2 regions of the Glutamicibacter protophormiae genome follow, and region 2 is predicted to be linked to the other one. Evidence: riboswitches for the same ligand, from Rfam matches in the RefSeq annotation. Region 2 holds a riboswitch; the other holds the start of a gene.
What was found. Region 2 has a riboswitch for S-adenosylmethionine ahead of JQN66_RS14225 (OsmC family protein). Riboswitches for the same ligand answer to the same signal wherever they lie in the genome.

Region 1: linked by a shared signal. The riboswitch ahead of JQN66_RS17210 (flavin reductase family protein) and the one ahead of JQN66_RS14225 (OsmC family protein) in region 2 are both predicted to bind S-adenosylmethionine.

Annotation. Positions count from the first base shown of each region.
Region 1 covers NZ_CP069806.1:3,687,861-3,695,246, forward strand. The annotation lists gene JQN66_RS17200 (ZIP family metal transporter) at 1-379, opposite strand, end outside; gene dnaB (replicative DNA helicase) at 441-1,796, opposite strand; gene JQN66_RS17210 (flavin reductase family protein) at 2,400-2,900, opposite strand; SAM riboswitch class IV at 2,995-3,111, opposite strand; gene JQN66_RS17215 (DMT family transporter) at 3,366-4,307, shown strand; gene JQN66_RS17220 (ferrochelatase) at 5,066-6,196, opposite strand.
Region 2 covers NZ_CP069806.1:3,033,873-3,041,258, forward strand. The annotation lists gene JQN66_RS14215 (MarR family winged helix-turn-helix transcriptional regulator) at 1-117, shown strand, start outside; gene JQN66_RS14220 (DEAD/DEAH box helicase) at 208-3,432, opposite strand; SAM riboswitch class IV at 3,582-3,703, shown strand; gene JQN66_RS14225 (OsmC family protein) at 3,735-4,286, shown strand; gene JQN66_RS14230 (cytochrome P450) at 4,404-5,558, shown strand; gene JQN66_RS14235 (hypothetical protein) at 5,635-6,699, shown strand; gene JQN66_RS14240 (FadR/GntR family transcriptional regulator) at 6,974-7,386, opposite strand, start outside.

The DNA.
Region 1 (7,386 bases), 650 kb from region 2:
CCAGGCCCAGCGCCACGGATTCGGGGATGCCGTCGATGAGCGCGCCGACGGCGATGGCAGACCCCGAGGAGGACTCGGCTCCGCCGGCACCCCGCGCACGCCTTTTCCTGCGGCTGCGCTTGGCCAGCAGCGTGTTGGCCCCGAAGTAGAGCAGGGCGCCGGCCACGACCCCGGCGACGGTCGCGGCCAGCCCGCCCAGGGTGAAGGCTTCCAGCACCAGCTCGAAGCTCAGCGCGCTGACCAGCACACCGGCGCCGAAGGCCATGACGGCGCAGACCCAGACCCGGGAAATTCGCAGCCACCAGGCCGCGGCCGCTCCGATCAGCAGGGCCGATCCGGCCGCGGTGCCCCAGAGCAATGCTTGGAGGGAGACGAACATGGCACCCACTATAGTTGGCGGTCAGCCAACCCAGCAGGTGCCATGGAATGTTTACTTGCGCCTAGCCCTCGGAGGACATGTTGCTGAAGCGCGAGTAGTGGCCCTGGAACGCCACGGTAATGGTCTTGGTGGGGCCGGCACGGTGCTTCGCAATGATCACGTCGGCTTCGCCCGGACGGTTTTCCTTGTCGTAGACGTCGTCGCGGTGCAGCAGGATGACCATGTCGGCGTCCTGCTCGATCGAGCCCGATTCACGCAGGTCCGAGACCATGGGCCGCTTGTCGGTACGCTGCTCGGAACCGCGGTTCAGCTGCGACAGCGCGATCAACGGCACATCGAGCTCCTTGGCCAGCAGCTTGAGGTTACGCGAGAATTCGGAGACTTCCTGCTGACGCGATTCCACGCGCTTGCCCGAGCTCATCAGCTGCAGGTAGTCGAGGATGATCATGCGCAGCTCGTTGCGCTGCTTCAGTCGTCGGCACTTGGCGCGGATCTCCATCATGGACATGTTCGGCGAATCATCGATGAACAGCGGGGCCTCGTTCAACCGGCCCATGGTGGTGGCGATCTTGGTCCATTGGGCGTCTTCCACCGAACCCTTGCGCAGGTCCTGCAGCTGGATGGACGCTTCCGCAGAGAGCAGGCGCATCGCGATCTCGTTGCGGCCCATTTCCAGGGAGAAGAACACGGTGGCCATGTTGTGCTTGATCGCCGCGGACCGGGCGAAATCCAGCGCGAACGTTGATTTGCCTACGGCGGGACGGGCGGCGATGATGATCATCTGCCCGCCCTTCAGGCCCTGGGTCAGTTCGTCGAATTCGTAGAAGCCGGTGGGCACGCCGGTGATGCCGTCGCCGGCGTTGGCGGCGTTCTCGATCTCGTCGACGGTGCCCTCGATGATCTCGGACAGGCGCACGTAGTCCTCGCTGCCGCGGTTCTCGGAAACCTTGTAGACCTCGGCCTGCGCCTCATTGACGATGGCGTCGACCTCGCCATCCGGCGAGTAGCCCATCTGGACGATGCGTGTGCCGGCGTCCACCAGACGGCGGAGCACGGCGCGTTCGCGCACGATTTCCGCGTAGTAGCCGGCGTTAGCGGCGGTGGGAACCTGCTGGATCAGGTTGTGCAGGTAGGCGGCGCCGCCGACGCGCGAAATTTCATTGCGCTTGGTCAGCAGGTCGGCCACGGTCACGGCATCCGCGGGTTCGCCACGGCCGTAGAGGTCGATCACCGCTTCATAGATTGCTTCATGGGCGGGGCGGTAGAAGTCGGTGCCGCGGAGGACCTCGACGACGTCGGCAATGGCATCTTTGGAGAGCATCATGCCGCCAAGAACTGACATTTCCGCTTCGATGTCCTGCGGCGGCTTGCGCGCCGCATCGGATCCTCGTTCTTCGTAGATCGGCTCTGCACTCATTACAGACACTTCCATCCCCTATGTACACGCTGGGAAACCACTCTTGCCCCGACGGCAACTGCCTATCGTTTCAGTACCAACCGACAATTAGGCCCAAAGCCCTTGTGGATAGTCGTTCCCAGTGCCAACACTAGGTGGGTTATTAACAGAGGTAAACCCTGATATCCACAGAATGTGTGGATAACACACCCCTACCTGTGGATTCCCCTGTTCACTACGTGGGGATAACCCTGTGGATTACCCCACTTAATGGGCCTTAAATACGCTTTGACTTGGATATTCCTGTTCTCACAGCTGTGGATAGAGGGTTAATTTTTTCTACTACCCACAGGCCCCCAAAGCGTTATCAACAGCCAAATACCCGGAATCTAGGCGTTTCTCACAAGTTATCAACCCTATTCAACAGGCTATCCACAAAGCTGTGGATAGTGTTGTGGACAGCCGTTCTGTCACAATCGCTCGACTGGCCATGAAAACCAGCGGCTCGGCGCGCGGTCGGCGATGAAAATCATTCCATCCCCGTGGGCAGCCGTCACGCCCGATGTTAAATGACGCTGCGGCGCGAAGGTTCTCCCTCCGCGCCGCAGCGTCAAGTGATATCAGTTAAACGAATTCGGGCACTGGCAATGAGTGAAATCGCGAATCGTGGAAGATCTGCGGGGAATGGTTGGAGAAATCATGGCCATGCACCTCCAGGAAGATCACCCAGTGATCTCCGGCTTCCACTTCGTTGTAAATTGAGGTCTCCAGCCAAAGGGTGGACTCCTGAATGAAAAGTGCCCCCTGCTCCGTTTCGTGGGTTTCCACGCCGGCAAAACGGTCGCCGTGCTTGGAGGCAATCTGCCCGCAAACCCCGTCATTGCGTTCACTGAGCACCGAGACGCCGATGCGGTCCGCGGTACGCAGCTTGGGCCAGGTATTGGAAGTCTTCTGCACCGCAAACATGACCAGTGCCGGCTCCAGCGATACGCCGACGGTAAAGGATGATGCAACGAGGCCGGTTTTCTCTCCGTCGAGAACGGTGCATAACGCGGCGACACCGGATGGATGCTGCGCGAAAACCTTGCGCAAGGTCAGCGGGTCAAGATCCTGATTCAAAGACATGGCTCGATTCCTTCGGGTCGTGCCCAGCGAGCGTGAACGTCCGGCGGTGGCGCACGGACTCCCCTGCGCGATGCCAGATGTTGGCACACTCGATGTGCGGTACTTGTGCCACGCGTTCTTGCGTGGAACCGAATCCTCACCTGGAGCACCCCACTACCGTTGAGAGGGTTGCCGGCCAGCAAGCCAGGGCTTATAGCTGACGCTCTTGATTCTGGTTAGAACGATATGGGCGGTTACGCCATATGGTCAAATATTTCGCTTCTTAAATCGAAATACTCAAGTATTCATTCGACCCGAACCAAGCTGATGCGTTCATAATCATTCATTTATTCGCCAGCGGTTGGAATCGACGTGCATTCGTGCTGGGCCCGCACTTCCACGACAGCTTCTTGCGCACGGTCGGATCCGAGCTGGGGCAGCCGTTGGTTTTGCCGGTCCGGTGATCGTCACTTTAAAATATGCAGAATGATGCGAATTTCCGCGGTGCGGCAGTATGTTTCGATCAGCCGCCAGGAAACCGCGTTGCTTGCCATCACCGCTGTCTGGGGCTCGACCTTTCTCCTGGTCCATCTGGCCATGCGCCACAGCGGGCCGATGTTCTTCGTCGGCGTCCGCTTCCTCGTGGCCGGTCTGGCTGCGGCGCTGGTTTTCCGCCGCTCCATGCGCGGCATGACACGGCTGGAACTCGGTGCCGGCACGGCGATTGGCCTGATGATTTTCCTGGGCTACGGCCTGCAGACGCAAGGGCTGCAAACCATCAACAGCAGCACCTCGGCGTTCCTCACCGCACTCTACGTCCCGCTGGTTCCACTGCTACAGTGGGCCGTCTTCCGCAAGCGCCCCGGCGCCATGATGCTGTCGGGCGCAGGCTTGGCGTTCGTCGGGCTGCTGCTGCTCGCCGGCCCCGACGCGGTGCGCACGGGACTGGGTCCAGGCGAATTCGCCACCTTGCTCAGTACCCTTCCCATGGCCGCGGAAATCGTTCTGATCAGCGCCTTCGCCCGTAAGATCGATTTGGGGCGGGTTACCGTGGTGCAGCTGCTGGTCGCGGGCCTGTTGGGCTTCGCTGCGATGCCTGCCGTGGGCGAGGCAGCGCCGGCCTTCTCCTGGTACTGGGTGCTTCCAGCTGTCGGGCTGGGTGCCGCAAGCTGCCTGATCCAGGCCACCATGAACTGGGCACAGAAGTCGGTCTCCCCGACCCGCGCCACCATCATCTATGCAGGTGAACCGGTGTGGGCTGGCATCTTCGGCCGTCTGGCCGGGGACCGGATGTCCGCTCTGGCGTTGTGCGGTGCTGCGGTGATCGTTCTCGGCACGCTGGTCAGCGAGATTCGGTTCCGCCCGGCCAACGGCACGCCGGACGTCGAACAGATACCGAATGAGAATGCCAGGGCCAAAGCCGAATAGGCAGTAATGCATCCCCAAGTTTCAGTAGCAACCCCGGATTCTTGGATCAACGGCGCAACCGGTGCAAGTTGCCGCCCTTGAACCACGGGTTCTCAACTCGAACTGGCTTCCATATATTGCACAGCCACCCGGCCAGGTCAGGGGCTCGTGGCGGAACCCGCGCCCAGGTCCCAGCATTTGTTCACCTCGTTGGTGACCTCATCCGAGTTCAGCGGGTGGACCAGTCGTTCATTGAGTCGTAGCCGACGCATAGGCCGCCTCCTTGGCTGGGCATAAGAATGGTTCCCATCACCGCGGTGTGTTTGGGGGTGAATGTGCCCGGGGTGGCTGAACAGGTGTTCGCGGGATCTGGAATAGCCGCTTGGTTTGATCATTGGGCGCTTCCCGTGTCGCCATGACAATGCATGTCACACCAATATTGGGAGAGTTGCTCGGAACCCAATTCTTAGCCGAACCGCTGGTAGGGACTCTCTCCTCACGAGCTTGCCAATCGTCCTCTCATGTACTTTCCTGAGCGGATATCAACCTTCAACTGTAAACAATTTGGTAGCGGCGCGAAGGTGGCGGGCAATTTCGCTCCAACGCCACCAACCTGATCGTTGGATCTCTCGGATCCGACATCCGCGAATGCGGTTCTTGCGAAGTCCACTGTCTATCGTTGAGAAAAGTGCAGGCCGTGAACCAAGTGGTTCATGGCCTGCACGAGCGTTATTCTTCCTGAATTCTTATATCCGAACTTCCTCCATCAACTAATAGGATCAGTCGATGTCCGCTAGGGAATCCCAACTGGGCGTTGTGGGCTTCTGCTGTCTTCCCAAGCAGCAGGTCGTTGAACATGAACCGCTGCCAGGGCTCAACGGACCCTCGGGGGTGACCGCCGGAGCATCGACAGGCTCGCCACGATGCTGGGCCGACCGTTCCAGCGCGGCGTCGACAAGTCCCGATACGAACACCGGGTCAACCCCGACAGTCGCTGCACGCACATAGACCAGCCCTAGGTCCTTGGCGGTTTGCGCGGCCTCGGTATCAAGGTCGTATTTTACTTCCATATGATCGGAGACGAATCCCAACGGAACGACGACAACCCCCTCCGTCCCGGCGGCGGCGAGTTCCTCGAGGCGATCGTTAATATCAGGCTCCAGCCAGGGTGTTTCAGGGGAACCAGAACGGGAACAGAACACCAACTCAGCGCTCAACGGTTGCTTTTCTCCAAGTTCCTGATCGATCCACTTAATCAGTTGTAGGTGCTGCTCGCGATACCCGGCGGTCTGCCGTTCAGAAGCTTGCTGCATAGACAGTGGAATGGAATGAGTGACATAGAGCAGGCGATGCTTCTGTGGATCCAAAGGGCCGACTTTTTGGATCAAATTGGTTAGTCCACGATGTACGCAGTCCAGTTCTGCGTACGCAAAACCAGGGTGATTGTAGTACTGGCGGACCTTCTCGAAAGACACTGCCAGTCCTTCTTGGGCAAGGACATTCCGAGTGTTGGCGAAGTCTTCGCGATACTGGCGGCATGATGAATAACAAGAGTAGGCGGAGGTATCGATAGCAAGGAATCGCGAGCCTCCCGTACGCTTAGCGAAGTCACGGACAGTGTCCGTGAGGTATGGATCCCAATTTCGGTTTCCCCATAGTACTGGAGTCGTGATTCCACGTCGCTCAAACTCCCGACGCAGGGCATCAAGCAATCGGCGGTTCTGGTCGTTGATGGGTGATTTACCGCCAAACCCGTAATAGTGTTCACCGACTTCAACCAGGCGATCGTCGGGAATACCCCGCCCTGCGGTGACGTTCTGGAGAAACGGAAGAACATCTTCGTTTTTCTCCGGTCCACCGAAGGACATTAGGACGACCGCATCAAATGGCGTTAAATTCTGAGTTTCCATACCCCGAATTTTACAAGCTGTAGAAAATCAAAGCCCGCCCCACTCAGAATGTCTTCAGGTTCCGAGAGGGCTCCCCGCAACTTCCAAAAGCTGGGCGGCAGCCCATGGCCGTGCCCCGCCCCATTGCACTCTCGCATGGAGGACAAAAACCAATAATGAGGCAAGTTCCGGATCGCTGCGAAAAATTCTCTTACTCTTCCAGCAGAATCTCGAAAACATGACTACGAGTATTTGGTGGGGTACATGAGCGATTACTCCTCAGGATCGCACTGCGGCATACCGCTTCAAGGAGTGAAGGAACCAAAACGCGCACTCAAGGGGTGGTGGAGCCTCGAATCCGTGAAACCCAATTAATAAACTTGGAGAATTCCGTGTATTGCTACAACCGATCGGGGGTGAGTATTGTCGAGAGCCAGAGTCAGAACCCTCGCTGCTAATAGGCTCCGACTTTTAAGACCACGTGTGCGTGTAGCGGAAGGAGTGCCGAATATCGTTTCTAACATTCCAAGGGATTTCATGAATCACTGCGTTCTCCGCCCACCCAGCCAAACGAAAAAGCCCAGATGATAGTCCCCGCATGGTCTGGCAGAATTCGCGGATGGTGATCCCCCGCGGCTGAGCTTGTACTGGCTTATTTACAGCCGTAGAGCGCGAGACGAGCCACAGACTCAAATCATCCGTGGCTGCATCAAAAACAGCGAGAATTAGAGATGGTTTGAGCTTAAGTGATTTTCCTAGGACGCCAGTTAGGAGCTCATGCGGTGGAGTAAAAATTCTCGGTTTATCGGCTAGTCCGCCATGAGTGGCAAGATGATGCCGTGTTTCTGGACCGTCGAATAGTTGGCGAAGTTCTTGGGTAATCCGAGCTGGTGGCTGTATCTGGAACATGCGGGTCTCCGTTGTTTAAGGCTTCAGAGAAAGATGCCTCTGATTGCCTACCGTCGATGACTTCCTACATGCCGTATGTTAAAACAGTGCGAAGAGCCCATCGATGGGCATCCTTTGAGCATACTCCTCTTCGCATGAGGTTCCTACCCCGCGCGTTGACTCATAAAAACCCCCGGCACGAATACTATGGTGCTTCCCGAGATCCCTGGCGAAGTGTCTCTTTCATGAGCTAACCGTATATAAGAAGAGACCCTGTGGAACCAGCGTTGGCGGCGATCTTAACTGGTAGAGGGTGCCCCAAA
Region 2 (7,386 bases):
GGCGACATGCTGCGCCAGCAATTGCGCAACCACCTCAGCGACTGGGACCACGACGACCTGGAAGCCTTCGGCCATCTCATGCACCGGCTCAACTCGACCTTCGACGACATCGTGTAGGTCTTTCATACCTTGAATATGCAGGAGGCGGATTTCTGATCAAATTTTTTGTTCAGAAATCCGCCTTTCGCTGTGCAGCAGGAAACCGGTCTACTGCATCAAGGCCAGGAAGTCATCCGCGCTCAGTACCGAGGACTGCGCCGCATCCGACTGCTCACCCAGCACGTCGTTGAACAGCTGGGTCTTCTTGGCTTGCAAAGCCAGCACCTTTGATTCGATGGTGTCCTTGGCAACCAGTCGGTAGACGTACACCGGCTTGGTCTGGCCGATGCGGTGCGCGCGGTCGATAGCCTGTGCTTCGGCCGCCGGATTCCACCAGGGATCAAGCAAGATGCAGTAGTCGGCGGTGGTCAAGTTGATGCCGAAGCCGCCGGACTTTAGCGAAATGAAGAAGACCGGGAATTGCCCGTCGGTGAACCCGTCAATCATGTCCTTGCGCTTGGGACCGCTGGTCGCGCCGTCCAGGTAGCCGTGGTCGATTCCGAGTTCCACCGCAATGTCCCTCGCCTTGCCCAGGAAGCTGGTGAACTGGCTGAAGACCAAGATCTTGTGCCCCTCGGCTACTGCGTCTGCCATCAGCTCGCGCAGCATCTCCAACTTGGCGCTGGGCGCAGTTCCCTCATCAACCAGCGAAGGATCCAGCGCCAGCTGCCGGAGCAGGGTCAATGACTGCAGGATCTTGAATCGGTTGGAATCCACGTCATCCACCAGTCCCAGGACTTCCTGGCGCACTCGCTGGAAGCGGCGGTCATAGGCCTTGCGGTGCGCGGGTTCCAGCTCGACTTCCAGGACCTGCTCGGTCTTGGCTGGAAGTTCCGGGACCACCTGCTCCTTGGTACGGCGCAAGACGAACGGACGAAGCCGCTTCTTCAGCCGTTGAAGGCGTTCCGAATCACCGTCGGCAATCTGTTTCTGGTAGTTGTCCTTGAATGCCTTCTGGCCACCGAGCAGACCGGGTGCAGCCAGCGAGACCAGTGCCCACAACTCCATCAGGTTGTTTTCCATCGGGGTACCGGTCACCACCAGCTTGCATGGAACCGAGAGCTGGCGCGCCTGCTTATATCCCTTGGAGGTATGGTTCTTCAGCTGCTGTGCCTCGTCGAGAATCAGCACCGAGAACCCGGCTTCCTCGAATTCTTCGAATGACAGCCGGAAGATGGCGTAGCTGGTAACGACCAGCTGGGCATCGCCGATCTGCTCCAAGATGCTCAGCCCCGTCTTCTTTGCGGTCGAGGTAATGGACTGCACCCGCATCTGCGGGGTGAACCGCGTGGCTTCGTTGACCCAGTTTCCGACGACCGAGGTCGGAGCGATCACCAGGAACTTCTGCTCGGGATCCTCCGTGCGAGCCTGTTCCAGTCCGGCCAGCAGCTGCACGGTTTTGCCCAGGCCCATGTCATCCGCCAAGACCCCACCCAACGAATGCGTACGCAGGAAGTTCAGCCAGGCGGCACCCTGTTCCTGGTAGGGACGCAGCTGAGCCGTGAATGAATCGGTGAGGTTGATCTTCTCAAGCTGGTCCCCGTTAGTCAGTTCCGACATGGTCTGGAGCCATCGGTTTTCCTGGGCTTCGATAATGCCCAGATCCACCAGTTCCTGCCACCAGTCGATGCTCAACCGGTGAATTCGAATGCTGTTGCCGGAGACGGTGCCCAGTTCACCGGCTTCTTGCACGAGCTGACGCAGTTGGTGGAATTCCTGTCCATCGATGGGAATCACCGTCATGTCTTCGAGGACCAGGTATTCGTCGCCCATGGTCAGCGCAGAAAGCAACTCAGCGAAAGGCACCTTCAGTCCGTTGATGGACACCTCAACCGACAGGTCGAACCAGTCCCCGGCACTTTCCCCCGCTTCGATGCTTACCGTGGCAGGTTCAGAATTCAGGGTGTAGTTCGGCAGGCTTTCGTTGCCGCGAATCTGGATGTCCGGATGTTCTTCCAGCAGCGGGAGAAGGTACATCACGAACTCGATAGCCTGGTCCTTGGTGAGCTCCTGTGCAGGGAACACGCCATTTTTGGTGGCCTTACCCAGCGGCTCGTCGCCTCCGAGCTTGTCCTGAACCGAGTTAATGATTTCCCGTTCAACCGATTTTTGACGCGGTGACTTGGGCGGATAGTTCCACGTGAAACGCAGAGCCAGACCGGATTCGGTTTGTTCCAGCTGAACCTGGAGGACCGGTCGCGCCGGTTGTGGCACCTCGTAACTGTCATCCTGGCTGCGCACCGGCGCTACCTGCCGGAGGGAATTCAGGAATCGGGCTTCGAAGTCTTGGATGTCTTCGGCCGGAACCACCATGGCACCGGAGCTGATGAGATCCTTAAGCTCTTGGCCGACGGCTTCATCCAGCGGGGCAATGGAAAGATCCTTGGTTTTGTCCAGGGGTTTATCGGCGTAGGCCACCAGCGTTGGAGGGTTTCCCAACGCCAGGACATGCTCGGTTTCGCCGTTCGGCCCACGGATGATGCCCTCAACTGTCAAGCCGCTCTCGCTGCGCCGCAGGTCCAGGAAAGCGGACCCGGCCAGATCGGTTAGGGCCACGTCGGCGCGGTTGCTGGCATTCCCGTTGACAAGGTGGATCCCGGATTCCCTGATCCGTTCGAAGGCTTCACGCAGATCCTTGCCGGGAAGGTTATTCAGGGTGATCCAGTCGGTGGCATCCCAAACATGTCCGTACAGGTCGTGTTGTGCGCGCTCGTTGAGCATGACCAGTTCGTTGGCCGCGCGGCGCTGTTCCTTGGCGAAGCGGTCGTCGAAAGGCAGTTTGCGCCATGACACCCCGGTCTGCACCCACGGGCTGCGCGCTCCCCTGCGTGCGGGACGTGCATTGAGATGCACGCTTGGCCTGCCAAAACGGGTGGCCGCAACGACCTTCAGGATGAGGCCCAAGGGCTCTTCTTCAAGCTCGTCTTCGAACTCACTGCTCTCAGGAACGTGTGGGAGCAGCCGTTTCAGGGTTCGTTCCCACTGCGCGACCTGCGGCATCTTCCAAGTATCTTGTGGCCTTACTGCATCCGTAACTCTGAAGCCCCCACCGTCGATCTGGGTTGCCTCGACGAGCAGAGCGGCGACATGCTCGCAGGAGTACTCCCCTTCGTGGGCATCGCAGCGACTGCTGAAGCTGATATTCGTACCCTGGATCGACAACTGGACCACTACGAACGCATTATTCACCCAGCCGAATACGGCGGACATTCCCGGGGTCTGTTTCCGGTCGTGGATGGATACCTGTCCCTCGTTGGCGATAGCCCAACCTGCGGCGTATTCTTCCTCGGTCACTAGTGTCTGAGCGGCAACGGGTGTTAGCTGGTAATCCATACACGCAACTTCTCGGGTGGGCGGCCGCGCTGAGCCTGCGCGGATTTCAGTCCCAATTCTATCGGTGCGACAGACAGTTTGCCCTGTGACGAAACATGAAGACTGCTATTTACCAACACCGGAGAAACCCGGTAGAAAAGTAACTACTGAATCACGAGTTCCAATCACACAAGCCCTGGCTGGTTGGACGGCAACCCTATTCGCGTCATTGTGCGGGGTGCTCCAGGTGATGATTCGACGGACCTGAAAGACAGGTTCGTAAGCGATGGCGCCCCTTGCGCCAGAAAGGGGATCAATTCCTCATGTCTACCGCAGCTTCCACCATTTCCGTTGCCGAAGACCGCTCCGCCCGCCTGCAGCAGGCTGGCACCGGCTGGGGCGAACGCATCTCCACCGCCCCGGACAGCGCCAAGCTGACCTTCATTGTCCAGGGCGAGGGCTTCGGTTCGGTAGCCAGCAACATCATCTCCGGAAAGCACACCTTCACCGTGGACGAGCCTGCGGCCCTGGGCGGCGACGACCTGGCAGCGAGCCCGGTCGAATATGCACTGGGCGCCCTGATCTCCTGCCAAGTGGTTATCTACCGCCTCTATGCCGAGCAGTTGAATATCCAGGTTGACGACGTGAAGATCGTGGCCAACGGAAATCTGGATGTACGCGGCCTGTTCGGCATCGACAAGTCGATCCGCCCGGGCTTCACCTCGGTAGACCTGGACGTGCAGATCTCCGGCCCGGAATCCGCTGAACGCTACGATGAACTGCGGCAGGCCGTCGATGCCCACTGCCCTGTACTGGACCTGTTCGCCAACCCGGTGCCGGTGAGCACCAAGATCTCTCTGGATTCGAACAACTAGCTGATCAGCATGGCGTTGCCCGCTTCATGGGCGACGCCATGCTGTACACAGAGTCTTGTTTCCGCAGTGTGGCACTCATAGGCTGACTGCGAAGGCTAAGGACCGGATAGAACTGCCATGCCTGCGCAGGAAATTGTCCAGTGGGACCCCAAGGATCCCGAAGCGCTCGCCAACCAGATCGCTGCCTACGACCGGCTTCGCTTGCAATGCCCCGTAGCCCATAGCGATTTCCTAGGCTATTCGATCCTCCGCCATGAGGACGTGCTCACTCTTCTGGGCGACCATGAAAGTTTCAGCGATGCGGTATCTGCCCGTCTGACGGTGCCCAACGGCATGAACCCTCCTCACCACACGATCTCCAGGCAGGTCAATGACCGGTACTTCACCCCAGGGGTCATGGAGAGATTCGAACCGGTGTGTCGCAGCATTGCCGCAGAATTGATTGATGCCTTGCCACGTGCGCAGAAGCTGAACTTCTCCGAGATTTTCGCGGAAATCTATGCGTTGCGGGGGCAAAGTCCTTTTCTCGGCTGGCCTGCTGACTTGGAGGAGCCGCTGCGCCGCTGGACCATCAGGAACCTTGTTGCGACCGGCGAGCAGAACCACACTGCCATGAAGCAGATCGCCATGGAGTTCGACGGCTACATCCGCCAACTGCTGAGCGACCGGCGCCGTGCTGGAGAAAACGCGCCTAGGGATCTAACCACCAGTCTGATGAACGAGCGGGTCCACGACCGCAAGATGACCGATGAGGAACTGGTCAGCCTGCTGCGCAATTGGACAGTAGGCGAACTGAGCACAATTTCGGCCAGTGTCGGCATCCTTGCTAATCTGCTGTCCCAGGCCAGGGAACTGTGGCCGCGGCTTCGCAGCAATCCACGCCTGGTCGATGCCTTTACCGACGAGGTACTACGCTCCCATGCACCGCTAGTTTCCAACCGGCGGGTCACCACCAAGGATGTAGAGATTTCCGGGGTCCGTATTCCTGCCGGCAAACGTGTGAGCATCATGTGGGCCTCGGCCAACCGCGACGAAAGCGTCTTCGGAGATCCCGACGACATCCTCCTCGACCGGGATCCCAGCCTGAACTTGCTCTACGGGGCAGGGATCCACAACTGTCCCGGTGCGCCCCTGGCACGGCTGGAACTGCGGGTATTGATCGAGGAACTGATCCTGCGCGTCGACCGGCTGGTGCCCATCGAGAACGATCCGCCGGTCCGCGCCCACTTCCCCGGCAGCGGATTCAGCAAGCTTCCGCTGATCATCTGGTAGTTGGTCGCCAATTTGTCGGAAGAACCGGATAGATTCTAGTCAACAATTAGCTCATCGCACCGGGGGTCCTGACCTAATGACCGACTACCGCTCCTTCGACCGCGCGCAACTGATTTCCCGCTACGGCCAACTGACGTCACCCGAGCAGGCTTGGGCCTGCATGGATATGACTCGACAGGAACTAATCGACATGATTCGCCAGCATGAGCCATTCGAAGAACAGCTTAGGCCCCATTTCCCGCCCAACGCGCTGCTGAACCGCCAGCGCAATGAAATCGATGCCGAGATGCCCTTCACGCTGGGATCCGAAAAGAAGTTGTACTTCTGCTGGGAGCCTGACGCGATCGGTGCCGCAGCCTACCTCGATGTGTCCAGGATGGATCAACGTGTCTGGAATATCGGGGAAGAAATTTCGGCAGGCACCATGGTACTTACCGTCCTTGCCACGACGCCTCCGTTGATTGTGGCACTGGAAACCGTGAACTCACTAGAAGGGCGAACCTACGATGTCCGCCGCGAGGCAACATTCGCCCAGCCGATTTCGTTGCTGGACCTCGAACAGCTGTGCGATTCCGGGCTGCTTCGATCCTCGCAGGCGCTCAATCCCCAGCTCGCGGAGCGCGTTCTCAAAGCGTTGACCGGGCTCGTTGAAAATCCGCGCCCGTTGTACCTCGATGCGGGAGCCTGCAGGGTCGATAGCGAGTCGGAAGCTACAGCCACGGTGCATGCCTTGGCCCTCGCGCAAAGACATGATTCAGAAACCGACTACTGCGACGGCTGCCAGACCAATGTCAAGGGCAGGAGTACGGTTCACTTCTTCCGCGATCATCATGTCGATCTGCATTGGGACATCCAGGACCATGTCGATGATGCAGCGTTGTTATGCGCCGATTGCCACCGGCTGATGCATGCACCAACGCTCAAGCATCTCCGGGGAATGCGCATTGCCTGCCCGAACTGCGGAGCCCGGAACCCAAAGGAATACTTGTGGGGCATGCCAGCTTTCCCGCCTGATGAAGAGGAATACGTCGTTGGCGGCTGCGTCATTCCGAACCCACCGGTGCCAAGGTATTCCTGCCGCAACTGCGAACTGAGCTTCGGAGAGCATCCCCATTGGGTGTCGGAGCCATTTGCCGACTGATTCCTAGGCTTGCCCAGTGGCGTGTAAGCACAAATTACCGATGGTGCTCGTTGTTGTCACCCGCCGCTGCACTTGATACGAGTAACATCCCAAAAGCAGTTGAAGCACTTCTGGCTCAGGCTGACTGCGTCTTGGAAGGTGGCAAGCTGCCATCGTCTAGCCCCTGCACGGACGGTGCCTGTCGACGTATCGCTTCCAGACTTCGCCAAAATTCAGCGCAAAAAGCCGAGGCCTTCGATCCATTCTTGGACCGAAGGCCTCGGCGTTGGTCTTGCTATCGGGTTTGCGAGTAGAACCAGTTGATGTGCTCCTCGAGCAGCTGGGCCGCGCGCTCGCGCTGGTCCGTGGCGAACGCGTGGTGGATCGCCTTGTGCTGGCGGCGCAGCGTGCGCACGATCGGCTGCCAGGACTCGTCATCCGGGATCGAAGCGGCCACGTAGTCGCTGATCGAGTTGCGCAGCGACTCCATCATGGACTCGACCACCGCATTGCCGGCCGTGGAGGCCAGCAGCACGTGGAACTCCGCGTCGATGCGGTGGAACTCGTCGCGCGAGAGCTGCGGGTCGTCCATGCGCATGATCAGCACCGCGGTGCGGTCCAGAACCTGCTGCGCGTACACGGTATCGCGCGGCTGCATCTGCGCTGCCCAGGTTTCCAGCAGGATTCGCGATTCCACGATCTCACGGA